3 regions of the Ancylobacter sp. FA202 genome follow, and region 2 is predicted to be linked to each of the others. Evidence: predicted binding sites of a transcription regulator. Region 2 holds the regulator's gene; each other region holds the start of a gene.

What was found. The regulator PhoB, encoded in region 2, activates phosphate uptake and scavenging genes when phosphate is short. The targets are predictions, from matches to a motif close to TGTCATNNANCTGTCAT.
Region 1: a site for PhoB is predicted at 3,373-3,389, ahead of A3M1_RS0118750 (esterase-like activity of phytase family protein). Genes of this name have one in related genera too.
Region 3: a site for PhoB is predicted at 2,123-2,139, ahead of phnC (phosphonate ABC transporter ATP-binding protein). Genes of this name have one in related genera too.

The regions. Positions count from the first base shown of each region.
Region 1 is NZ_KB904818.1:4,075,954-4,083,996, reverse strand. It holds gene A3M1_RS0118760 (TIGR03862 family flavoprotein) at 1-1,218, opposite strand, end outside; gene recJ (single-stranded-DNA-specific exonuclease RecJ) at 1,464-3,329, opposite strand; gene A3M1_RS0118750 (esterase-like activity of phytase family protein) at 3,492-4,862, shown strand; gene A3M1_RS0118745 (DMT family transporter) at 5,046-5,921, opposite strand; gene A3M1_RS0118740 (alpha/beta hydrolase) at 6,116-6,823, shown strand; gene A3M1_RS0118735 (hypothetical protein) at 7,065-7,406, opposite strand; gene glpX (class II fructose-bisphosphatase) at 7,725-8,043, opposite strand, start outside.
Region 2 is NZ_KB904818.1:2,084,190-2,092,232, reverse strand. It holds gene A3M1_RS0109530 (ActS/PrrB/RegB family redox-sensitive histidine kinase) at 58-1,434, opposite strand; gene A3M1_RS0109525 (polyhydroxyalkanoate depolymerase) at 1,623-3,023, shown strand; gene A3M1_RS0109520 (LysR family transcriptional regulator) at 3,002-3,904, opposite strand; gene A3M1_RS0109515 (SDR family oxidoreductase) at 4,022-4,786, shown strand; gene phoB (phosphate regulon transcriptional regulator PhoB) at 4,875-5,576, opposite strand; gene phoU (phosphate signaling complex protein PhoU) at 5,612-6,325, opposite strand; gene pstB (phosphate ABC transporter ATP-binding protein PstB) at 6,351-7,172, opposite strand; gene pstA (phosphate ABC transporter permease PstA) at 7,181-8,014, opposite strand; gene pstC (phosphate ABC transporter permease subunit PstC) at 8,027-8,043, opposite strand, start outside.
Region 3 is NZ_KB904818.1:3,303,486-3,311,528, reverse strand. It holds gene phnE (phosphonate ABC transporter, permease protein PhnE) at 1-23, opposite strand, end outside; gene phnD (phosphonate ABC transporter substrate-binding protein) at 194-1,195, opposite strand; gene phnC (phosphonate ABC transporter ATP-binding protein) at 1,210-2,052, opposite strand; gene A3M1_RS0115015 (hypothetical protein) at 2,342-2,803, shown strand; gene A3M1_RS0115010 (hypothetical protein) at 2,852-3,496, opposite strand; gene A3M1_RS0115000 (electron transfer flavoprotein-ubiquinone oxidoreductase) at 3,903-5,573, opposite strand; gene A3M1_RS0114995 (uracil-DNA glycosylase family protein) at 5,687-6,604, shown strand; gene A3M1_RS0114990 (cytochrome ubiquinol oxidase subunit I) at 6,736-8,043, shown strand, end outside.

The DNA of each region.
Region 1 (8,043 bases), 2.0 Mb from region 2:
CCGCGCCAGAATCCCGCACGCGGCGGCATGGCCGGTGGCGAACGAGGCTTGCAGCAGATAGCCGCCGGTCGGCGCCTCCCAGTCCAGCATCTCGCCGGCGACGAACACGCCCGGCCGCGCCTTTAGCATCAGCTGGTCGTCGATCATGGCGCGGGTGACGCCGCCGGCGGTGGAGATCGCCCGCTCCAGCCCCGCCATGCCGGTGGCGGCGAGCGGCAGCGCCTTGATCAGGTGCGCCAGCACGGCAGGATCGGCCGGCAGCGGCCCGGCCTCGCGCAGCAGGCCGGCGGCGGCGGGGGCAAGGCCGGCCGCCTTGCGCAGGCGGTTGGACGTGGATTCGCCCTTGCGGCTGGCTGCCAGCCGCGCGGCGAGCGCGTCGGCCGCCACATCCGGGCGCAGGTCGATATGAAGAATGGCGGTGCCGTGAACGGCAATCGCCTCGCGCAGGGTGGCGGAGAGCGCATAGACCGCGCCGCCCTCCAGCCCGGCGCCGTCGATCATCGCCTCGCCGCGCACCCGCGCCTCCCCGACGGAGAGCGCGATGCGCTTGAGCGGCGCTCCGGCGAAGCGGGCGCGGAACGGGGCCGACCAGTCGATCCGCACGCCGCTATTGGCCGGGCGCAGCGGGGCGATCGCCACCCCCTGCTCACCCAGAAGATCCGCCCAGCCGCCATCGCTGCCGAGGCGCGGCCAGCTGGCGCCGCCAAGCGCGAGCAGGACCGCATCGGCCGCCACCTCCATTTCGCCCTCCGGCCCGGCCAGGCGCAGCGCGCCCTCGCGGTTCCAGCCAAGCCAGCGGTGGCGGCTCTTCAGCACCACGCCGAGGCCGTCGAGCCGCGCCAGCCAGGCCCGCAGCAGCGGCGAGGCCTTGAAACTGCGGGGGAACACCCGGCCGCTGGAGCCGACGAAAATCGGCTCGCCCAGGCCTTCCGCCCAAGCCCGCAGACGGGCGGGCGGGAAGGCATCGATGAACGGCGCCAGCCAGTCGGCCGCCGTGCCATAGCGGGCGAGGAAAGGCGCGCGCGGCTCGGAATGGGTGAGGTTGAGCCCGCCGCGTCCGGCGATGAGGAATTTCCGCGCCGGGGACGGCATGCGGTCATAGAGCGTCACCGCGCAGCCGGCGCTCGCCAGAAGTTCCGCCGCCATCAGCCCGGCCGGGCCGGCGCCGACGATGGCGATGCGAGGATTTCGCGAGTCATCTCCGGCCTCTGGCGTCACGGGCTCAGCTTCCGATTCAAAGTGAACCGCGCCCGGATTGCCGAGTCGCGCCCCAGGCATGCGGTCCGCGGCTGAAACGCCGTTTCTAGGCCGCCCTTCCGTCCGTCAGGGCCGGACTCACCCCCTACCTCCACAGAGAACCGGCCGCGCGGCGGCATGGATCCCCGGGTCAAGCCCGGGGATGACGATGCATAAGCGGATCGCTCACTGCCTGATTCCGGAACGGTCCCCAACCCCATGATGCGTCAGCCGATTTCGGGGGAGCAGGCGTCTGATATGCGCAGGCTCACCTGGGTGCGGCCCTGCCAGGAGTCGAGATCGAGCGTGCCGGCCACATGCAGCAATTGCCCGCGCGCCTCCAGCAGCGCATTGCCGAGCGGGGTGTCGACGGCGCGGAACACCACGCCTGATATCGTCGCCCCATCGGTGCTGCGCAGGCGCACGCGGATCTGGCCGGCGCTGCCCGGCTCGGCATAGACGACGCGATGAGCGGGGAAGGCGAAGATCGGCTGCGGGTTGCCCGCGCCGAAGGGCCCGGCCCGCTCCACCAGTTCCACCAGCTCGGGCGTCGCCCCGGCCGCCGAGAGGGCACCGTCGATCAGGACCTCGTCCACGGCCCGCGCCTCCTCCACCGTTGCCGTCAGCGCCTGTTCGAGATAGGCGCGCAGATCGCCCAGCCGGGCGCGGGTGATCGTGAGGCCCGCCGCCATGGCGTGGCCGCCGCCCTTCACCAATATGCCGGCCTCCACCGCGCCGCGCACCGCCCGGCCGACATCGACGCCGGGAATGGAGCGGGCCGAGCCGGCGCCCGTCTCGCCGGTGAAGGCGATGGCGAAGGCGGGGCGGCCGAATTTCTCCTTCAGCCGCGCCGCCACCAGCCCGACCACGCCGGGGTGCCAGCCCTGCCCGCTGGAGAGCACGACGGCGCCGACTCCGGCGAGGCCCAGCGCCGCCTCGGCCTCCGCTTCCGCCTCGGCGACGATGGCGCGCTCCACCTGCTGGCGCTCGGCGTTGAGCCGGTCGAGCTCGGCGGCAATCTTCTCCGCCTCGAGCGGGTCGCGGGTGAGCAGCAGCCTTGTGCCGAGCGTGGCGTCGCCAATACGCCCGCCCGCATTGATGCGCGGGCCGAGCAGAAAGCCGAGATGCCACGCCTTGGGCGGGCCGGTGAGCCGGGCGGCGTCCATCAGCGCGGTCAACCCCGACCGCTCGCGCTTGCGCAGCTGGATCAGCCCCTTGGTGACATAGGCGCGGTTGAGCCCCAGCAGCGGCACCACATCCGCCACCGTGCCGAGCGCCACGAGGTCGAGGCTGGCGAGCAGGTCCGGCGCCGGCCGCTCTTTGGTCCACCAGCCGCGCTGGCGCAGTTCGCGCAGCAGCCCGACGGCGACCACGAAGACGAGGCCGACGGCGCAGAGATGGCCGAGGCCGGATAGATCGTCGGCGCGGTTGGGGTTCACCAGCGCCGCCACGGCAGGCAGCTCCTCACCCGCCTGGTGATGGTCGATCACCACCACGTCGAGCCCCAGCTCGCGGGCGCGGGCGAAGGGCTCGAAGCTCATCGTGCCGCAATCCACCGTGACCAGCAGCGTCGCCCCGCGCTCGGCGAGCGCCTCGATGGCGGGAATGTTCGGGCCGTAGCCCTCGAAAATGCGGTCGGGAATGTGGAAGGCCGGATCGAGCCCGCCGGCGCGCAGCACATCCACCATGAGCGCGGTCGAGGTAGCGCCATCAACGTCGTAGTCGCCGAACACCGCCACCTTCTCGCCCCGCATCACCGCATCGGCGAGGCGGGCGACGCAGGGCGCCATGTCGGTCAGCGTGTCGGGGTCCGGCAGCAGGCGCTTCACCGTCGGGTCGAGCCAGGCCTCGACGGCATCGATGGCGACGCCGCGCCCGGCCAGCACGCGGGCCAAAATCTCCGGCACGCCGTGGCGCTGCACGATGGCGAGCGTTGTCTGCGCGCCGCGCGCGTCCAGCCGCTCGCGCCAGAAGCGGCCGGTGGCGGAGCGGGAGACGCCGAGAAAGGGACGCGGCGCGGGAGCGGCGGTGGGAAGGTTCAGACTCATGGCGCGCAGGATAAGCCCGAACAACGCGCCCGCGTCGAGAGCCATGCCGCGCCGGCCGGCCCTCCCGCTGCCGGGGATGGGCACTGAGGGTCATTTATCTGTCATCGCGGCGTTGCGCGGTCGACATGGGCAGGGGTCAGGAAGGCGGCTCGGCATTGCCGACCTCAGGCATTGCCGATCTCTCTTGCCCCCCAAAGGAGAAGCGCCATGGCCCTCCCCGTCCTCCGCCCCTGCCTGCTTGCCGGCGCCGCCCTGGCGGCGATGGTCCTCGGCTCCACCGGCCTGCGTGCCGACGAGGCCTTTCCCGTCACCCTGGCCGGCCACGCCGTGCTGCCGGCGCAGACCTTCCTTGCCATGCCGGACGACGCGCCCGCCGACCTCAAGGTCTCCGGCAAATTCACGTCAGGCACCCGCGTCGAGGCGGTCGGCGCGGTGATGGGCAAGTCGGCCGGCCGCCCCACCGGCGTCTCTGTGCCGTTCCAGGGCCAGCCGGTGCAGGGTCATTCCGGCATCAAGGCGATGCCGGATGGCAGCTTCTGGATCATCACAGATAACGGCTTCGGCTCGAAGGCCAACAGCCCGGACGCGGCGCTGTTCCTGCGCCATTACACGGTGGATTGGGCGACCGGCGCCTTCCAGCCGATCGAGACGGTGTTCCTCACCGATCCCGATAAGAAGGTGCCGTTCCGCATCGTCCATGAGGGCACGGAAAAGCGCTATCTGACCGGCGCCGATCTCGACCTCGAGAGCTTCCAGATCATCGGCGACCAGATCTGGATCGGCGAGGAATTCGGCCCCTATCTGATCAAGGCCGACAAGAGCGGCCGGGTGCTGGCCCTGTTCGAAACTGTGGCCGGCGAGACGCCGGTGCGCTCGCCCGACCATTACGCGGTCGCCTCACCCGCCACGCCGAACGCGCCCGCGACCTTCAACGCTCGCCGCTCCAAGGGCTATGAGGGCATGGCCGCCTCCAAGGACGGCAAATATCTCTACGCCCTGCTGGAAGGCCCGCTGTGGGACGCGGACAAGAAGGACTGGCAGAAGACCGGCGACGGCAAGGAGTTTTTGCCGATCCTCGAATTCGATGTCGCCGCTGAGAAGTGGACGGGGCGCATGTGGCAGTACGTTCTGGAGCAGAACGGCAACGCCATCGGCGATTTCAACATGATCGACGGCACGACCGGCCTCATCATCGAGCGCGACAATGGCGAGGGCACGCAAGACAAGGCCTGCGCCTCCGGGACCAAGGGGCCGGACTGCTTCCACGACCTCGCCAAGTTCAAGCGCATCGTCAAGATCGAGCTGACCGACGCCAATGCCGGCGGCCCGGTGCGCAAGATCGGCCATATCGACCTGATGAAGATCGCCGATCCGGACAAGAAGGCGCGCAAGCCGCTCAATGATGGCGTGCTGACCTTCCCCTTCTTCACCATCGAGAATGTCGACGTGGTCGACGCCACCCACATCGTGGTCGGCAACGACAACAACCTGCCCTTCTCCTCCTCGCGCGACCCGGCGAAGGCGGACGACAATGAGCTGATCCTGCTGGAAGTGGGCGAGTTCCTGAAGGCGAAGTGAGCCGAGCCGCGCCTCGGCAGTCGAACATTTCCTTCCCTCATCCCCGGGCTTGACCCGGGGACCCAGCCAATTCGTGGTACGCGGCATCGCCCCTGGGTGGCCGGGTCAAGCCCGGCCATGAGGGTGACGGATGGGATATAGGATAAAGGCGGCCGGGGCGGTAACGCTCCGGCCGTCGCGCATTCACGCCGTATCGGGCAGCGTCGGGTCCGGCAGGTTGCGCGGCCGGCGCAGAATGAGAGCGACGCCCGCCACCATGACCAGCGCGCCGATAATCTTCACCGGCGAAGGATCGTCGCCGATAAGCAATATGCCGAACGCCACGGTGAGCAGCGGGTTGAGCATCGAATAGGGCACGACGGCACTGATCGAATGGCGCTGCAGCAGCCAGTACCAGATGCCGTAGCCGATGATCGACGAGCCGATGGCGCTGTAGACCACGCAGAACCAGCCATGCCAGCCGGCCGTCGTCACCATCCACCAGCGGTCGGATTCAAAGATCCACGACATAACAAGCAATTGCGGAATCGCCAGCAGCGAGGACCAGCCCATCATGGTCATCGGCCGCACCCCCTTGAGTTCCTTGACGATGAGGTTCGTCACCGCCCAGCCGGTGGCGCTGGCCAGCAGCAACACCAGCGAGAGCGGCGGCGGCAGGGTCGGTCCGGCGGCGATCAACCCGATGCCGGCCACCGAGACGAGGAGACCGGCGAGCCGGACCTTGCCGAGGCGCTCCTTCAGCACCAGGCAGGCGAGCACGGTGGCGATCGGCGCGCCGAGCTGGATGATGACGGCGCTGGTGCCGGCCTCGGAATTGGCCAGCGCCGCGAACAGCAGGCCGAAATGCATCGTGCCGAAGGTGAAGGACACCAGCAGTACGCCGAGGAACTGGTCGCGGGTGATGCGCAGCACGGGGCACAGCAGCACGGACACGAGCGTGAAGCGCAGCGCGCTCATCATCATGGGCGGGATTTCCGCGATGCCGAGCTTCACGGCAATCATGTTCAGCGCCCACACGCCGACAACGGCGAGGGCGAGCAGCTTGTGCGTGAACGGCATCGAGAACCGGCGGCGGCAGGAGACGACAGGACGGCCCCAGGGTGAGCCGCGCACCGCCCGCGGCGAGTCGCGTGTCGGCAGATGGGCTGATAGTCCACCGCCCGGCATCTGCAAAGACCCGCACCGCCATGCCTGCCCTGCGTGGCCCTCATGACGCGGCAACCGGCCGGGTTGCACGCGCGGGCGGGGACATTATGGTGCGCGCCATGCTGAACCTGTCGCTCCTCGGTCGCCTCGCCTTCACCCATGCCGCCCCAACCAAGCCGGCGCTCGCGCCCGGCCGTCATGATCTCGGCCTGTTCGAGACCCGGGACGCGGTGCTGATCGTGCCTGATGGAATCGACCCCGCCCGCCCGACGCCGCTGGTCACGCTGTTCCATGGCGGCGGCGGCAGCGCCGAGAAGATCCTGCCGATGTTTCGCGCGCATGCGGAGGAACGCGGCTTCCTGCTGCTGGTGCCGCAATCGCTGCTGCCGACCTGGGACATCGTGATCGCCGGCAACGGGCCGGATCTGGAGCGGCTCGACATCGCGCTGGCCGAGGTCGCCGCGCGTTTCGCGCTCGACCCCACCCATTTCGCCTTCGCCGGCCATTCGGATGGGGGCAGCTATTCGCTCTCCACCGGGCTCAGCAATGGGCGGATCGTCACCCATATCCTCGCCTTCTCCGCCGGCTTCATGACCGTGCTGGCGCAGGAAGGCGCGCCCAAAGTGTTCATCGCCCACGGCCAGAACGACACCCAGACGCCCATACACACCGCCGGCCGCTCCCACGCCGCCAAGCTGCGCCCGGCCGGCTATGAGCTGACCTATGTCGAGCACCCCGGCCCGCACGCCTGGCAGCCAGAGATGGTGCGGCTCGGGGTGGACACGTTCCTGAAGGATGTGGCGAAGGCGGGGTGAGAACGCTCTCCCGGACGCGCCGCGCGGACGCCCCGCGCGCGCGTCGTCATGCCTGGGTTGGCGGGCATCCATGACGTGATCCGGCCGCACCGCAGGAGACGTGGAGGACCGGTCCAAGCCCGACCACGACAGCGCTCTGTTTTGCGGGCGCCGTGAATAGCCATCCGACAACGCAGCCGCGACACGAAAAAGGCCGGCGCGAGGCCGGCCTTTCCGCAGACGATGCGCAGCCGTCAGTGGCTCACGCGACCTTCTTCGCGCCCTTGGCGATCTCGGCGATTTCGCCCTCATATTTGGCGACCAGCGCCGCGAAATCGCTCGGGCCGGCCTTCAGCGCGGCCTTCACGTCCGACGCCCAGGTGGTGTTGCGCAGGGTGAAGGTGTTGGTGGCGGAGGAGCCGTACTTCGTCGAGAAGGCCACGTTCAGCTTGAACGGGATCGGCTCGGAAGCGAGGTAATTGGTGGTCGGGTGCTCCTTGACGAAGGCCGTATAGGCCTCGGCGACCTCCTGGTACTTCTCGGCGCCGATCAGCGCGGCGATCTGGGTCAGCAGGGGCGGAAGCAGCGAATGAGGAGCGGTCATGATGGGTCGTTCCCTTGGCAATTGGCTTGGCGTTCGGGTGCGGGGCGCCCCTGGCGGGGGCGCCTGCGCACGGCTCTGGTATACAGCACACCGAGCCACGGCCAAAGCGCGCGATGAGGGGCGGCGTTCCGGCGCTCTGCACCACGCGGCGAAATGAAAACGGGGCGCCGAGGCACCCCGTGTGGAAGATCCGTCATCCCGGCCGCAGCGTAGCGGAGAGCCGGGATCGCTCTCGCTTCTGCACGCGATCCCGGCTCGGCCTCCGGCCGTCCGGGATGACCGCTGCCGCGTTCGGGATGACAGCTCGCGTGCGGTCGCTCAGCCGAGATGGAACTTGGAGAGGTCGCGGTGCTCGGCCTCGATCCAGCGCACCGTACCGGTGGCCGAGCGCATGACGACGGTGTGGGTCTTCACCACGCCCCGCTCATACTTCACGCCCTTGAGCAGATTGCCTGTCGTGACGCCGGTCGCCGCGATCAAGCAGTCGCCGCGCACCATGTCGGTGATGGTGTAGATCTTCTTCGGGTCGGACACGCCCATCTTCTTGGCGCGCTCGCGCTTGGCCTCGCTGTCGAGGATGAGGCGGGTGTACATCTCGCCGCCGATGCAGCGCAGCGCCGCCGCCGCCAGCACGCCC
Region 2 (8,043 bases):
CGACTTTTGACGCAGCTTATACCCCGAGGGCAGCGAGATCAAAATGTCGCAACCCTTCTACGGCCGGGCGGGCGGCCGGTTCTCCGCCTCCGGTTCACGATCACCTGATATGTCGATCAGCGCGCGCGGCCAGCGCACCCCCACCGAGGCGCCATGCGCCGGCGGCGGGCGGTTGACGAAGGTGAGCCCGGCGCCGGTGCGCTCCAGCAGCGTCTTGGCGATGAACACGCCGAGGCCGAGGCCGTTCTGGTCCTCGCCATCGCTCTCCGTCCCGCGCTTCCAGCGGTTGCGGCCGCGGCTGGTGACATAGGGTGCGCCGATGCTGTCCAGGAGTTCGATCGGAAAGCCCGGCCCGTCATCGGTGACGGAGATCGTCACCTCGTCCTCGCTCCAGCTGGCGACGATGTTGACCCGCCCTTCGGCGAAATCCACCGCGTTCTCGACAATGTTGCCGAGGCCATAGAGCAGGCCGGGATTGCGGGCGATGATCGGCTCGCCGGGGGCGCCATTGGGCAGAGTGACGGCGATGGTGATGCCGAAATTGCGGTGCGGCGCCACCACGTCTTCCAGCAGATGCGAGATCGGCATGCGGTCGAACGGCGCCTCGCCGGCATCCAGCGTGGTCAGCCGGCGCAAAATGGCGCGGCAGCGCTCGGCCTGTTCGCTCACCAGCTTGATGTCGTCGCTCATCGGGCTGTCGGCCGGCAGCGACCGGGCCAGCTCCTTGGCCACCACGGTGATGGTGGCGAGCGGCGTGCCCAGCTCATGCGCCGCCGCCGCCGCCAGCCCGTCCAGCGCCGAGAGGTGCTGTTCGCGCGCCAGCACCAGCTCGGTCGCCGCCAGCGCCTCGGAGAGTTCGCGCGTTTCCTCCGCCACCCGCCAGGCATGCACCCCGATGAAGGCGATGGCGATGGCCAGCGCCAGCCAGATGCCGACGAGATAGAGCGTCGGTAGCTCCGGCACAGCGCCCAGCGCGCCACTGCTGGCCCAGGGCAGCGGCATCTGCCAGAAGCCGACCAGCGCCGCGCAGGCCGCCGCCAGCACGCCAAGCAGGATGGTGGTGCGCGGGGAGAGCGCCGTCGCCGAGATCAGCACCGGGGCGAGAAAGAGCAGCGCGAAGGGGTTGGAAAGCCCGCCGGTGAGGAAGAGCAGCGCGGCCAGCTGCAGGATGTCATAGGCCAGCAGCCAGGCCGCCTCCACATCCGACAGCCGCCGCGCGCCGGGATTGCGCAGCCGGAGCGCCAGATTGAGCCAGGCGGACAGCGCCACCACGGCGAGGCTGGCGCCGATCGGCAGCGAGAAGCCGAGCAGCCACTGCACCACCACGATGGCGACGGTCTGGCCGGAAATCGCCAGCCAGCGCAGGCGGATAAGCGTATCCAGCCGCAGGCCGAAAAAACGTTCGCCAATGGGATGATCGAGCGAGAGCGACATGAAGGCCCCTTGCGCGGCGCCCCACCGCGCCGTGGCGCCCTCTATAGCGCCGTTGCCCGCCCAAGCGCGAGAGCGGGCCTCACGTTGACGCGGCCGCGAAAGAGCCTATTTATGCTGCAACGCACAAGAGCGACGCGCGACAACGACGCGACAGCGCCGAACGGGCGGAATGAACTACGGAGGCTTGCATGGCGATCGGCGTTTTCGGCGATGTTCCCGATGCGGAAGACGTGGTGGTGGCACCCGAGGTGACGCTTGAAGCGGCCTCGGCGCTGGCGCGGCCGATGTACTGGATGTTCGAGCTCGGCCACGCCGCGCTCGACCCGCTGCGCATGATGGCCGATGCCGGCCGGCTGTTCTACCGCAACCCCGCCAACCCGCTCAGCCACACCGGCTTCGGCAAGACTATGTCGGCTTCGCTGGAAATGTTCGAGCGCACCACGCGGCGCTATGGCAAGCCGGACTGGGGCATTGACGAGGTGACGGTCGGGGGCGTTTCCGTGCCGGTCGAGATCGAGACGGTGTGGGAGCGGCCCTTCTGCAAGCTGCTGCATTTCAAGCGTCATTTCACCAACAAGCCGCGCCGGCCGCAGCCGCGCATGGTCATTGTCGCGCCGCTGTCGGGCCATTACGCCACGCTGCTGCGCGGCACGGTGCAGACCCTGCTGCCCAATCACGATCTCTACATCACCGACTGGGTGGACGCCCGCAACGTCCCGGCCACTGAGGGTCCGTTCAGCCTCGACGACTATATCGACTACGTCATCGAGATCTTCCACCATCTCGGCGGCGGGGTGCATGCGCTCGCCGTGTGCCAGCCGGCGGTGCCGGTGCTGGCGGCCGTGGCGCGGATGGAGGAGCTGGGCGACCCCGACGTGCCCGCCTCCATGGTGCTGATGGGCGGGCCGATCGACACCCGCGAGAGCCCGACAGCGGTGAACCATTTCGCCGAAGAGCGGGGTATCGAGTGGTTCCAGCGCAATGTCATCACCACGGTTCCCTGGCCCAATGCCGGGGTGATGCGCCAGGTCTATCCCGGCTTTCTCCAGCTGCACGGCTTCATGGCGATGAACATGGAGCGCCATCTGAAGGCCCATGCCGACATGTTCGGCCATCTGGTGAAGGGCGATGGCGATTCCGCCGCCAAGCATCGCGAGTTCTATGACGAATATCTCTCCGTCATGGACCTGCCGGCGGAATATTACCTGCAGACGCTGCAGACCGTGTTCATCGACCACGCGCTGCCGAAGGGCACGATGACCCATCGCGGCGCCAAGGTGGACCCGTCGAAGATCCGCAACGTCGCGCTGCTCACCGTCGAGGGCGAGAATGACGACATTTCCGGCATCGGCCAGACGCGGGCGGCGCAGACGCTCTGCTCCAGCCTGCCCGACGACATGAAGGCGCATTATCTGCAGCCGACCGTCGGCCATTACGGCGTGTTCAACGGCTCGCGCTTCCGCGCCGAAATCGCCCCGCGCATCTCCGACTTTGTGCTCAGCCATAACTGGCCGAAGAAGGGCCACAACCGGCCGGACAGCGACACCCCGACGGGCGGCACGGGCGATCATAAGCCAGCCTCCCAATAGGGCGGATCGCCGAACGCCTCGCGCAGACATTGCGCCAGCGCGCGCAGCTTGGCGGAAGGTTGGCGGCCCTCGGGATGGGCGACATAGATGAATTCCGCCTCCGGCTGGGCGCCGACATCCACCACCTGAAGCCGGCCGATGCGTATATCGGGGCCGGCGATGAACAGCGGCAACAGCGTGATGCCGAGGCCGGCGGCGGCCGCATCGCGCATGATCACGCCGTTATTGACGCGAAGCGCCGGCCGCGCCCGCACTTGGATCGCCTTCCCTTCCGTCACGAAGCGCCAGTCGGCGATGCCGCGATGGGTGTAGAAAATGCCCCGGTGGGCCTCGAGCTCCTCAAGACTTCCCGGCCGCCCGTTCTGTTCGAGATAATCGGGCGAGGCAACCAGCACCCGCCGGCTGCGGGCGAGGCGCCAGGCCATCAGCCGGCTGTCGCGCATCGGCCCGTGGCGCACAACGCCATCATAGCCTTCGGCCTGCGCATCTACCACGCGGTCGTCGAGCTCGATCGTCAGGTCGATCTCCGGATGCTGGCGCAGGAAGGGGTAAAGCGCCGGCCCGATATGTAGCGCCGTCAGCGTCACCGGCGCGGATAGGCGCAGCGGGCCGGAAAGCGTGCCGCGCCGCTCGGCCAGCGTCGCGGCGGCTACATCCAGGCCGCGAAGCGACTGCGAGGCCAGTTCGAGGAAGATCAGGCCGTCCTCCGTCAGCGTCAGTCGGCGCGTCGAGCGGTGCACCAGCTTGGCACCGAGCTGCCGTTCAAGCTGCGCCAGACGGTCGCTGACGACGGACTTCGCTAGGCGCAGCCGGCGGGCCGCCTCACTGATCGAGCCCGCCTCGGCAATGGCGACGAAAGCGGCGATGCCGTCGAGTTTCATCGTTCGGTTATTCCGGACATGGTTTCCGCTCACCGCAGGCTAATCCGAACGTGGCGTTATCGCCATACTTCTCCCCGACACGCCGCCGAGGGCGGCCGTATGATGAGGAGAATTGCGATGGGACGTCTTGAGGGCAAGGTCGCGCTGATCGCCGGCGCCAGTTCCGGCATCGGCCGGGCCGCTGCGGTGCTGTTCGCCCGTGAGGGCGCGAGGCTGGTGCTCGGGGCCCGCCGCCAAGGCGAGCTGGACGCGCTGGCGGCGGAGATTGCCGCCGAGGGCGGCGCAGCGGCTGTGCTCGCCGGCGATGTGCGCGAGGAGGAGTATGATCGGGCGCTCGCGGCATTGGCGGCGGAGCGGTTTGGCCGGCTCGACATCGCCGTGAACAATGCCGGCACGCTCGGCGAGAAGGGACCCAGCACCGAGATTTCGGCCAAGGGCTGGGAGGATACGCTGGCGGTGAACCTCACGGGCTCCTTCCTCGGCGCCAAGCACCAGATCGCGCAGATGCTGAAGACCGGCGCGGGCTCGGTGATCTTCACGTCGACCTTCGTCGGCTACACGGCAGCCTTTCCCGGCCTCGCCGCCTATGCCGCCTCGAAATCCGGACTGGTCGGCCTTACCCAGGCGCTCGCCGCCGAGTTCGGCCCGAAGGGCATCCGGGTGAACGCCATCCTGCCCGGCGCGGTGGAGACCGAGATGTACCGGGAAGCGAACGACACGCCGGAGGCACAGGCCTTCGTCACGGGGCTGCACGCCCTGAAACGCGTGGCCGCGCCGGAAGAACTGGCCCGCTCGGTGCTCTATCTCGCCTCCGACGACTCGTCCTTCGTGTCCGGCACCGCGCATCTCGTCGATGGCGGGCTGTCGATCAACCGGAGCTGAGCCGGCGTGGCAGATTCGCCTGCCCTCTAACCCCCAGCTAGAGAACACGTAACCGATCGGCTTGCGATGCAAGCTGATCGGCGCGCGCTCAATGTGCGCGGGCGAACATCTCGTTGAAGGAATAGCCGGAACCGCGCACGGTGCGGATCGGGTCGGGCTGGCGGGGGCGGTTGAGCGCCTTGCGCAGCCGGCCGACATGCACGTCGACCGTGCGCTCGTCGATATAGACGTCCTGCCCCCACACGCCGTCGAGCAGCTGCTCGCGCGAATAGACGCGGCCCGGCGACTGCATGAGGAATTCCAGCAGCCGGAACTCGGTGGGGCCGAGATGCAGCTCGCGGCCGGCGCGGTGCACGCGCTTGGTCTCGCGGTCGAGCTCGATGTCGCCGGCCCGCAGCAAGGTGGAGATGTGCTCGGGCTTGGCCCGGCGCAGCAGCGCCCGCACCCGGGCGACAAGCTCGGGCACCGAGAAGGGCTTCACCACATAGTCGTCCGCGCCGGTGGCGAGGCCGCGCACGCGCTCGGTCTCCTCGCCGCGGGCGGTGAGCATGAGGATGGGCATGCGCTCGGTTTCCGGCCGGGCCCGCAGGCGCCGGCACAGCTCGATGCCGGAAAGGCCCGGCAGCATCCAGTCGAGGATCAGAAGGTCCGGCACGCTTTCGCGCAGCCTTGTCTCCGCCTCGTCGCCCCGCCCGACATTATCGACCGAATAGCCTTCGGATTCGAGATTGTAGCGGAGCAGGAGGGTGAGGGGCTCCTCATCCTCCACGATCAGTATGTTGGTGGGCATGATCTTGATCCCGAGCGTTCGCGGGCCGTGGGGTGTCAGGCCGGGAACGCGACGCTGGTCAGGCTGCTGGTGTCCTGCTTGGGCCGCTCTTCGGTGAGGAGCTGGCCGGTCACAAGATAATGGATGGTTTCCGCGACATTGGTGGCATGGTCGCCGATACGCTCGATGTTCTTGGCGCAGAACAGCAGATGCGTGCACAGCGAGATGTTGCGCGGATCTTCCATCATATAGGTGAGCAGTTCGCGGAACAGCGAGGTGTAGAGCACGTCGACCTCGCCGTCGCGCTGCCAGACTTCCAGCGCCCGCACCTCGTCGCGGGTGGCATAGGCGTCCAGCACCACTTTCAACTGTTCGAGCACGATGTTGGACATGTGCTCGACGCCGCGCACCAGCTTCTGCGGGTGGAACTCGCCGGTGAGGGCGAGCACGCGCTTGGCGGTGTTCTTGGCGAGGTCGCCGATGCGCTCCAGATCATTGGCGATCCGCATGGCGGCGACGATCTCGCGCAGGTCGCCAGCCAGCGGCTGGCGGCGGGCGATGATGAGCACCGCCTTTTCCTCGATCTCCCGCTGCAGCAGATCGACCGGGCCGTCGAGCACGATCACCTTCTGGGCGAGCTCGCTGTCGCGCTTGACCAGCGCCTGGACGCTGTCGGCGACGAGACGCTCGGACTGGCCGCCCATCTCCACCACACTGCGGCCGAGTTCCTTTAGGTCGGTGTCGAACGACGAGACGATATGTTCGGTCATGGGGCAGGCCTCTCTCGTCGCGGGCTCAGCCGAAGCGGCCGGTGATATAGTCGCGGGTGCGGGCTTCACGCGGGTTGGTGAAGATCTCGTTCGAGGCGGCGACCTCGATCAGTTCGCCGAGATAGAAGAACGAGGTGATGTCGGCGCAGCGCGCCGCCTGCTGCATGTTGTGCGTCACGATGACGATGGTGAATTCCTGCTTCAGTTCGTCGATCAGGTCTTCGATCTTCGAGGTCGAGATCGGGTCGAGCGCCGAGGTGGGCTCGTCGAGCAGGATCACTTCCGGCCGCACCGCGATGGTGCGGGCGATGCACAGGCGCTGCTGCTGGCCGCCGGAGAGGCCGAGCGCCGAGGTGTGCAGCCGGTCCTTGGCTTCTTCCCAGATCGCCGCCTTGCGCAGGCACCACTCGACGCGCTCGTCCATCTGCGCCTTGGAAAGGCGCTCATGCAGGCGCACGCCGAAGGCGATGTTGTCATAGATCGACATCGGGAACGGGGTCGGCTTCTGGAACACCATGCCGATGCGCGAGCGCACGACGGTGGAATCCAGGTCCTTGCTCAGCAGGTCGGCGCCGTCGAACAGGATCTTCCCTTCCGCGCGCTGGCCCGGATAGAGCTGATACATGCGGTTGAAGATGCGCAGCAGCGTGGACTTGCCGCAGCCCGAGGGCCCGATCATCGCGGTGACGCGCTTTTCCGGGATCTCGAAATTGATGTTCTTCAGCGCGTGGTTGTCGCCGTAGAAGAAATTGAGCTTCTCGACCTTGAGCTTGGACTCGGCCGAGGGCGCGGTGGCGCGGTTGACGGCGGAGGCGATGTCGATCGACGTCTCGGGTGCGAAATTCATGGTCCGTCTCACTTCATCTTCGCCAGGACGAGGCGGGAAAGGATGTTCAGGGTGAGAACCCCGACGGTGATGATGAGGGCGCCCGCCCAGGCCAGGGCGACCCAGTCCTCGAAGGGGCTGGCAGCGTATTGATAGATGGCGATCGGCAGGCTCGCCATGGGGGCGTCGAGGCTGAGCGACCAGCCATTATTGCCGAGCGAGGTGAACAGCAGCGGCGCGGTCTCGCCGGCGGCGCGGGCGATGGCCAGCAGGATGCCGGTGACGATGCCGGCCCGGCCGGCGCGCCAGGTAATGAAGGTCACGACCTTCCACTGCGGCGCGCCGAGCGCGAAGGCGGCTTCGCGCAGGCCGATCGGCACCAGGTTCAGCATGTCCTCGGTGGTGCGAACCACCACGGGGATGATGATGATCGCCAGGGCGATGGAACCGGCCCAGCCGGAGAAGCCGCCGAAGGGCACGACCAGGAGCTGGTAGACGAACAGGCCGATGAGGATCGACGGGGCGGAGAGCAGCACGTCATTGACGAAGCGCACCGCATTGCCGACCTGCGTCCCGCGGCCGTTCTCGGCCAGGAAGGTGCCGCACATCAGGCCGATCGGGGTGCCGATGATCAGCGCGACGCCGATCTGGATCAGCGAGCCGACAATGGCGTTGAGCAGGCCACCGCCGGCGCCGGGCGGCGCGGTGATGTGGGTGAAGACATGCGGCCCGAGCGCGGGCAGGCCGCGCGCCACCAGGGTCCACAGGATCCAGGCGAGCAGGACCAGCGAGAGCGCGGCGAAACCGACGCTGATCGCCTTGACGGTGTAGTCGGTCGCGCGACGGCGGGCGAGGGATGCCATGTGTGTCTCCACTCAGCCCTTGAGCCGGG
Region 3 (8,043 bases), 1.2 Mb from region 2:
GCGTCGTCGGCAGCGGCAAACATGTGGCGGAGTTCCCGGTATGAAAATCCCCGGCGACATGCCGGGGATGAGACGTTTCGCAACCTGTCCCACCTCATGCCCGGGCTTGACCCGGGCACCCAGGAACCGCAGGGATCAGCCCCGACGTCTGGGTGGCCGGGTCAAGCCCGGCCATGAGGGAGACAGACCACACTCACATGCTGGGGAGCTTCTTCTGCTGGTCTTCGAGAGCGGCGAGCTTGGCGTCGATCTCCTTGACCTTGGCGGCCTTCTCGTCGGCCGAGAGCTTGTCGTCGTTCTGGGCCTTGACCTTGGCCTTGAACAGTTCGAGCTGGCGGACCGGGATCAGCTGGGCGTCGGAGGAGGCGAGGAAGGGACCCCAGCCGTCCGAGGTCTTGGCGAGAACCTCACGGGCGTGGGCGATCTCTTCCGGCGTGCCGAGGCGGCCATAGGTCATGAAGAAATAGTAGATCTTCGCCTTCAGGTCGGCCGGCAGGTCCTTGCGCCACACGATCGGGTCGCCGGCGATCAGCGGCGAGCGCCACACTTCCTTGATCTTGGCGGCTTCCGCCGGGCGCGTCTGCTGGAGGCGCGACACGTTCTCGGTGTTGTTGGTGGCGAAGTCGACCTGCTTGTTGGCCACGGCAAGCAGGTTGCCTTCATGGTTGCCACCCACCACGCGCTTGTAGCACTTGTTCGGGTCGACATTGTTCAGCGCGAACACGTAATAGCTCGGCACCAGGAAGCCCGAGGTGGAATTCGGATCGCCATTGCCGAAATTGTAGCCCTTCGAGCAATCAAGGATGTCCTTGAGGCCGTTAATGTCGTTGCGATCGACATTGGTGACGATCAGCGAGTAGTAGCCCGAGGAGCCGTCCGGCTTGGCGGTCTTGACGAACACTTCGCCGCCGGCGCGGTCCACCGCTTCCATGGCCGACTTGTTGCCGTACCAGGCGATGTCGACCTTCTTGAAGCGCATGCCTTCGATCACGCCGGCATAGTCGCCGACGAAGAACGGCTTCACCGGAATGCCGATGGCCTTTTCCATGTCCTTGATCAGCGGCTCGAAGCTCTTGGCGAGGTTGGCCGAGGACTCGGTCGAGATGAAGCCGAAGTTCAGCTCCTTGATTTCTTCGGCGCGGACCGGCACCGCAAGGGCGGCCAGCGCGAGGCCGGCGGCAATGAGACGCTTCATGGGGGTGGCTCCTGTCAGGAAACGGTCTGGGAGGGGGCTGCGGCTTCGGCCGGGGCCGGCACCACGAACTGGCTGGGAAGGATCAGCTCCTCGGCGCTGGCGCCGTAGAGCTCGGTCAGGAACGCCGCATTGATCTGCGAGGCCGGGCCGTCGAACACGATCCGCCCGGCATTCATCGCCACGATGCGGTCGAAATAGGCGGTGGCGTAGTCCACCTGGTGCAGCGAGACGACCAGCGCGATGCCGTAGTCGCGGCTCATCGTCACCAGCGTGTCCATCACCCGCTTGGCGCTCTTGGGGTCGAGCGAGGCGATCGGCTCGTCGGCGAGCACCAGCTTGGCGCCCTGCACCAGCGCCCGGGCGATGGCGACGCGCTGCTGCTGGCCGCCGGAAAGCTCGCGCGCCCGCTTGGCGGCGTGCTGGGCGATGCCGACCTCGGCGAGCGCGGCATAGGCGGTGCGGCGCTCATCGGCATTGAACAGGCCGAGCGTGCCGCGCAGCGCGTTCATGCGGCCGAGCGCGCCGACCAGCACATTGGTCAGCACGGAAAGCCGGCCCGACAGGGCGAATTGCTGGAACACCAGGCCGATATGGCGGCGGGCGGTCCGCACGTCCCGCGCCAGCTTGCCGCCTTCCTGCACCTTGATGCCGAAGGAATGCACGGCGCCGGAACCCGACCCGTTGCGGTCGGCCAGGATGAGGCCGGAGGCGAGGCGGATCAGCGTCGACTTGCCCGACCCCGAGGCGCCGATAAGGGCGACGCGCTCGCCGGGCTGGATGGTGAGCGAGACGTTTTCCACCGCGCGCATCTGGCCGTAGGTCTTGCTCACTCGGTCGAGTTGAAGGGCTGCCGCCATCGGTGCTCCGCCGGCCTGTTGAAGACCGGCTTGGGGTAGCCCCCCGCGGTGACGGGTGGATGAAGCCTCGGTTACAGTTCCATGACATGCCGCCCGCCCTGTCGCCGCGCGGCTTTCAGGCGGTATTCAGGTGCAAGGAAAGCCCCTCCGCGCGCCCCGGGCGGGCGCCCCGCCCGGCGCCGTTCCGGTGGGAAAAACCCTGCCGCTCCATCGGCTTCATTGACTTCGGCGCGGCTTCGTCAGCACACTCGCCGCGGGTTCGGGCAGGCTGAACGGGAGCGGGGGCCGCATGTATTATGCAATAGTCGCGTTGACGATGGTGGTGGCGCCGCTGCTGAGCATCGCGGCGGAGTATCCCGGCATTACCGGGCTCGGCAGCCTGATCGTCATCGCCACCAAATGGTTCGCCTTCTGGGCGGTGGGCGTGCGGCTGCTGCTGGCCGGCGTCACCCAAATCCTGCGGCCGGGTTTCACGCTGAAGGGCATTTTCGGCGTCGACGAGCCGCGCGCGCATGTGGTTGTACAGGAACTCGGCTTCGCCAATGCCTCCATCGGCCTCGCCGGCATCCTGTCGATCCTGTTCTCGATTTGGGCGCTGCCGGTGGCGTTCATCGGCGGCCTGTTCCTCGGCCTGGCCGGCGTCAACCACCTGATGCGCCCCCACCGCACCATGCGCGAGACCGTGGCGATGGTGACGGACCTCTGGGCCGCTGCCATCCTGCTCGCGGTGTTCCTGTTCAGCCTGTTCTGAGGGCCGCGCGCGTCAGCGCGACGGGAAGCCGACCGACGGCCGCGCGCGTCAGCGCGGACGAAACCCGACATAACCGCCCTCGCCGTCGAACAGCACGTCGAAGCCGTTCAGCAGGTGGTAGCTGGTGTTGACGAAGGGCTTCGCGTCGTCCGCCACCCGCAGATGGATGGCGGCCGGGGTCATCGGCCCGCCATCGCCGGCGCTGAAGCTGTAGAGCGGGAAGGCGCTGGCCTCGGCGCCGATGCTGATCGCCACCTGCGTCCCCGGCGGCAGCGTTCCCTGCGCCCCCGCCGCCTGCGCCGCCGGCACGGTCATGAACATCACCGAGACACCTGTATCGACCAGCACCGTGCCGCAGGAAGGCTGGGTCGAGCCGCCGAGCGCGATGCAGCCCGGCAGCGGCGCCCAGTCGGCGCCATCGGGCCGGCGGTCGAGCTTGAGATAGCGGAAGGCGCCGCGCGTATTGGCGGCGGTCAGGCCGATATGCACGCCCTCGGGCGAGAGGATATAGCCCTGCCGGCGCTTCCCCTCGCCGCCGGCGACCTGCAGCAGCGGGTTCTTGTCCGGCGTGCTCTGGCTCTGGCTGTCGCCTTCCCGCGCGAAGCCGACGCCGATCATCGCGATATTGCGCGGCGTGGTGGTGGGGTGGCAGGCGCGGGCATAATCGAGGCACTGCACCTCGGTGACTACCATCACCGGCAAGCGGCGCGGTGGTCACGCTCGCCCCCTCGCGGCCGGACAGCGTCACCGGCATCACCACCCACTGGCCCAGCATCACCCGGCCGGAGCTGGTGTAGGTGAGCTTGGCCGGCCCTTGCGAGGGCATGGTCTCGAAGCCCGGCACGAACTCCGCCGCCACCAGAATGCCGGTCGAGCCGGAATCGAGCTCGGCGCGCAGCGCCCTGCCGCCGAAGGAGAGGCCGAGGCGCGGCACGCCGTCGATCTCGCCCGGCTCGGCGTTGAGGTAGCGCAGGAACAGCCCCTCGCGGTAGGGCGCGTAATCGGGTTTTTCCTGCGCGAGGGCTGGCAGGCCGGCGCCCATCCACAAGCTGGCACCCATCGCTAAGGCGGCGAGAAGACGGCTGCGCATGGTCGTTCCTCACATGTTGGGGTAGTTCGGCCCGCCCCCGCCTTCCGGCGCCACCCAGGTGATGTTGGCGTTGGGGTCCTTGATATCGCAGGTCTTGCAGTGGACGCAGTTCTGCGCGTTGATCACGAAGCGCGGCGCGCCGCCCTCCTCCACCCATTCATACACGCCCGCCGGGCAGTAGCGCGCCGACGGCCCGGCGAAGACGTCGTGCTCCGACGCCTTCTGCAGCGCCATGTCGGCGACCTTGAGGTGGATCGGCTGGTCTTCCTCATGATTGGTGTTGGACAGGAACACCGAGGACAGCCGGTCGAAGGACACCACGCCGTCCGGCTTGGGGTAGTCGATGCGCTTCGCCTTTGCGGCCGGCACCAGCGTCGCCGAATCCGGCTTGCCGTGCCCCATTGTGCCGAAGGGCGAGACACCCAGCAGCGTGTTCAGCCACATGTCCAGCCCGCCCAGCGCGATGCCGGCATAGGTGCCGAGCTTCGACCACAGCGGCTTGGCGTTGCGCACCTTCCACAGATCGCGCCCGATGGCCGAGCCGCGCCAGCCGGCCTCGTAGCCGGCGAGTTCGTCATGCTGGCGCCCGTCGGCCAGCGCCTTCGCCACCTCGGCGGCGGCGAGCAGGCCGGAATGCACGGCGTTGTGGCTGCCCTTGATGCGCGGCACATTGACGAAGCCGGCGGCGCAGCCGATCAGCGCCCCGCCGGGGAAGACGAGCTTCGGCACCGACTGGTAGCCGCCCTCGGTGATGGCGCGGGCGCCATAGGAAATCCGCTTGCCGCCTTCCAGCGTCTCGCGCACCAGCGGGTGGGCCTTGAAGCGCTGGAATTCCTCGAAGGGCGAGAGATAAGGGTTGGCGTAGTTGAGGTGGACGACGAAGCCCACCATCACCTGCCGGTCCTCCATATGGTAGAGGAAGGAGCCGCCGCCGGTGGCGTTGTCGAGCGGCCAGCCGAAGGAATGCTGCACCAGCCCCGGCCGGTGCTGCTCGGCCGGCACGGTCCACAGCTCCTTGAGGCCGATGCCGTATTTCTGCGGCTCGCGCCCGGCATCGAGCCGATAATGGGCGATCAGCTGCTTGGAGAGCTGGCCGCGCGCGCCTTCCGCGAACAGCGTGTATTTCGCCCTGAGCTCCATGCCACGGGTGAAGCGGTCGGTAATCTCGCCGTCGCGCCCCACGCCCATGTCGCCGGTGGCGATGCCGGCCACGGCGCCGTCCTCATAAAGCAGCTCGGCGGCGGCGAAGCCGGGATAGATCTCGACCCCCAGCGCCTCCGCCTTGCCCGCCAGCCAGCGGCATACCGTGCCGAGCGAGCCGATATAGGCGCCGTGATTGCTCATCAGCGGCGGCAGCAGCGCGTTGGGCAGGCGCAGAGACCCGGCGGGGCCGAGGAAATAGAAACGATCGTCGGTGACGGGGGTCTTCAGCGGCGCGTCGGCCTCCTCGCGCCAGTGCGGGAACAGCAGGTCGAGCCCGGAAGGGTCGACCACCGCGCCGGAGAGGATGTGCGCGCCGACCTCCGAGCCCTTCTCGACCACCACGACCGAGAGGTTTTCGTCCAGCTGCTTGAGCCGGATCGCCGCCGCGAGCCCTGCCGGCCCCGCGCCGACGACCACCACGTCGAACTCCATCGCCTCGCGTTCGGGCAGTTCCGCCGGCCGTTCCGCCGCATTCATTCCGTCTCTCCGCTCCCGCCGGGTGCTGATTGGACTTCTTCCACGCTTGCCCCGACCTGACAACTCTCTCCGCGACGGATAGGATCAGCCATCCGACAGGAAGAATGCGCCTTATGAGTTCGACACTTAGCGATAGCGGGAACGGCGGCGACTGGGCGGGCGACCGCGACGCCCTTGCCGACATCCTCGCCTTCCATCTGGAAGCGGGGGTCGATGTCGCGCTGGGCGAAGAGCCGGTCGACCGCTTCGCCGAGAGCCAGGCCGCGCGGGCCGCGCCCCCCGCCGCCCCGGACTCACCGCGCAGAACCGCCCCCGAGGGCGCAGCGCCGGGCGACGCCGCGCCGGCCCCGCGCCGCGCCCCGATGCCCGCCCCCGCCATTGCCGCCCCCGCCTCCCCGCCACCGCCTGACGTGGCGGCGCTGGAGGCGCGCGAGGCCGCCGCCTCGGCGCCGGATCTCGACGCGCTGCGGGCGCTGCTGGAGCGCTTCGAGGGTTGCCCGCTCAAGCACACCGCCACGCGCCTTGTCTTCGCCGATGGCACCCCCTCGGCGCGGCTGATGCTGGTGGGCGAGGCGCCGGGACGCGACGAGGATATCGAGGGCAAGCCCTTTGTCGGCCGCTCGGGCAAGCTGCTCGACCGCATGCTGGCGGCGATCGGCATCGACCGCACGAGCGCCTATATCGCCAATGTCGTGCCCTGGCGCCCGCCGGGAAACCGCACGCCGACGCCGCAGGAAACCGCGATCTGCCTGCCCTTCATCCGCCGGCAGATCGAACTCGCCAACCCCGACCTGCTGGTCTGCCTCGGCGGTCCCGCGGCGCAGACCCTGCTCGGCCTGCGCGACGGAATCACCAAGGGACGCGGGCGCTGGGTGGAGTACGACACCGGCAGCCGAACCATCCCGGCGCTGGCCACTTTCCACCCTGCCTATCTCCTGCGCACGCCGCTCGGCAAGCGCATGGCCTGGCGCGACATGCTGGCGATCGAGGACCGGCTGGCGCAGAAGCCGAGCGGGGGCGGCGGGGACTAAGGGCCCCCTCCGTCGCCGGTGGCCGGGACAATTCGACCGCATCGCGGCTGATTTGAGTCATTCCATTGACGCGCGCATCGGCTTACCCTGCGACTGTCACCCTCGCAGGCGGTGACGGCAGAGGTTGAGCGATGGAATTCGATCCCACCTTTTTGGCGCGCATCCAGTTCGCCTTCACCGTTTCCTTCCACATCATCTTTCCCAGCTTCACCATCGGCCTCGCCGCCTATATCGCGACGCTGGAGCTGCTGTGGATCGGCACCGGGCACGAGCGCTATCACCGCATCGCCCGCTTCTTCACCAAGATTTTCGCCGTGTCCTTCGCCATGGGCGTGGTGTCCGGCATCGTGCTGTCCTACCAGTTCGGCACGAACTGGAGCCATTTCTCCCGCGTCGTCGGCAATGTCATCGGCCCGCTCATCGGCTATGAGGTGCTGACCGCCTTCTTCCTGGAAGCGACCTTCCTCGGCATCATGCTGTTCGGCTGGAACCGGGTGCCGCGCGGGCTGCACGTGTTTTCCTGCGTGATGGTGGCGCTCGGCACGACGCTGTCGGCGTTCTGGATTCTCTCCGCCAATAGCTGGATGCAGACCCCGGCCGGTCACGAGATCATCGACGGCGTCGCCCATCCGGTGGATTGGCTGGCCATCATCTTCAACCCGAGCTTCCCCTACCGCCTGGCGCACATGGTGACGGCCTGCTACCTCACCACCGCCTTCGTCGTGCTGGCGGTGGGCGCGCGCTATGTCTATTCCGGCCGCTACCCCGAGGATGGGCGCACCATGATGCGGATGGCGCTCGGCCTCATCTGCGTCTTCGCCCCGCTGCAGGCCTATATTGGCGACGCGCACGGGCTGAACACGCTGAAGCACCAGCCGGTCAAGATCGCCGCCATCGAGGGCCATTGGGAAAACGAGCCCGGCGCCAGCGGCGTGCCGCTGGTGCTGTTCGCCATCCCCAATGACGAGACGGAGCGCAACGACTACCAGATCGCCATTCCGCATCTGGGCAGCCTCATCCTCACCCATAGCTGGACCGACACCATCCAGGGGCTGAAGGACTTCCCCCGCGCCGATCGCCCGCCGGTGGCGGTGCCGTTCTTCGCCTTCCGCGTCATGGTGGGCATTGGCGCGCTGATGATCACCGTCGGCTGGCTCGGCGCCTTCCTGCTCTGGCGCCGCCGGCTGTTCGAGACCGACTGGTACCTCGCCCCGCTCCAGCACATCTGGCCGATCGGTTTCGTCGCCATCCTGTCCGGCTGGTTCGTCACCGAGGTCGGCCGCCAGCCCTGGGTGGCCTATGGCATCCTGCGCACGGCGGACGCGGTCTCCCCGGTCGATGGCTGGGCGGTGGCCACCACGCTGGCGCTGTTCGTCTTCGTCTACGGCATCGTGTTTTCAGGCGGCATCTACTACATCAACCGGCTGATCGCGAAGGGC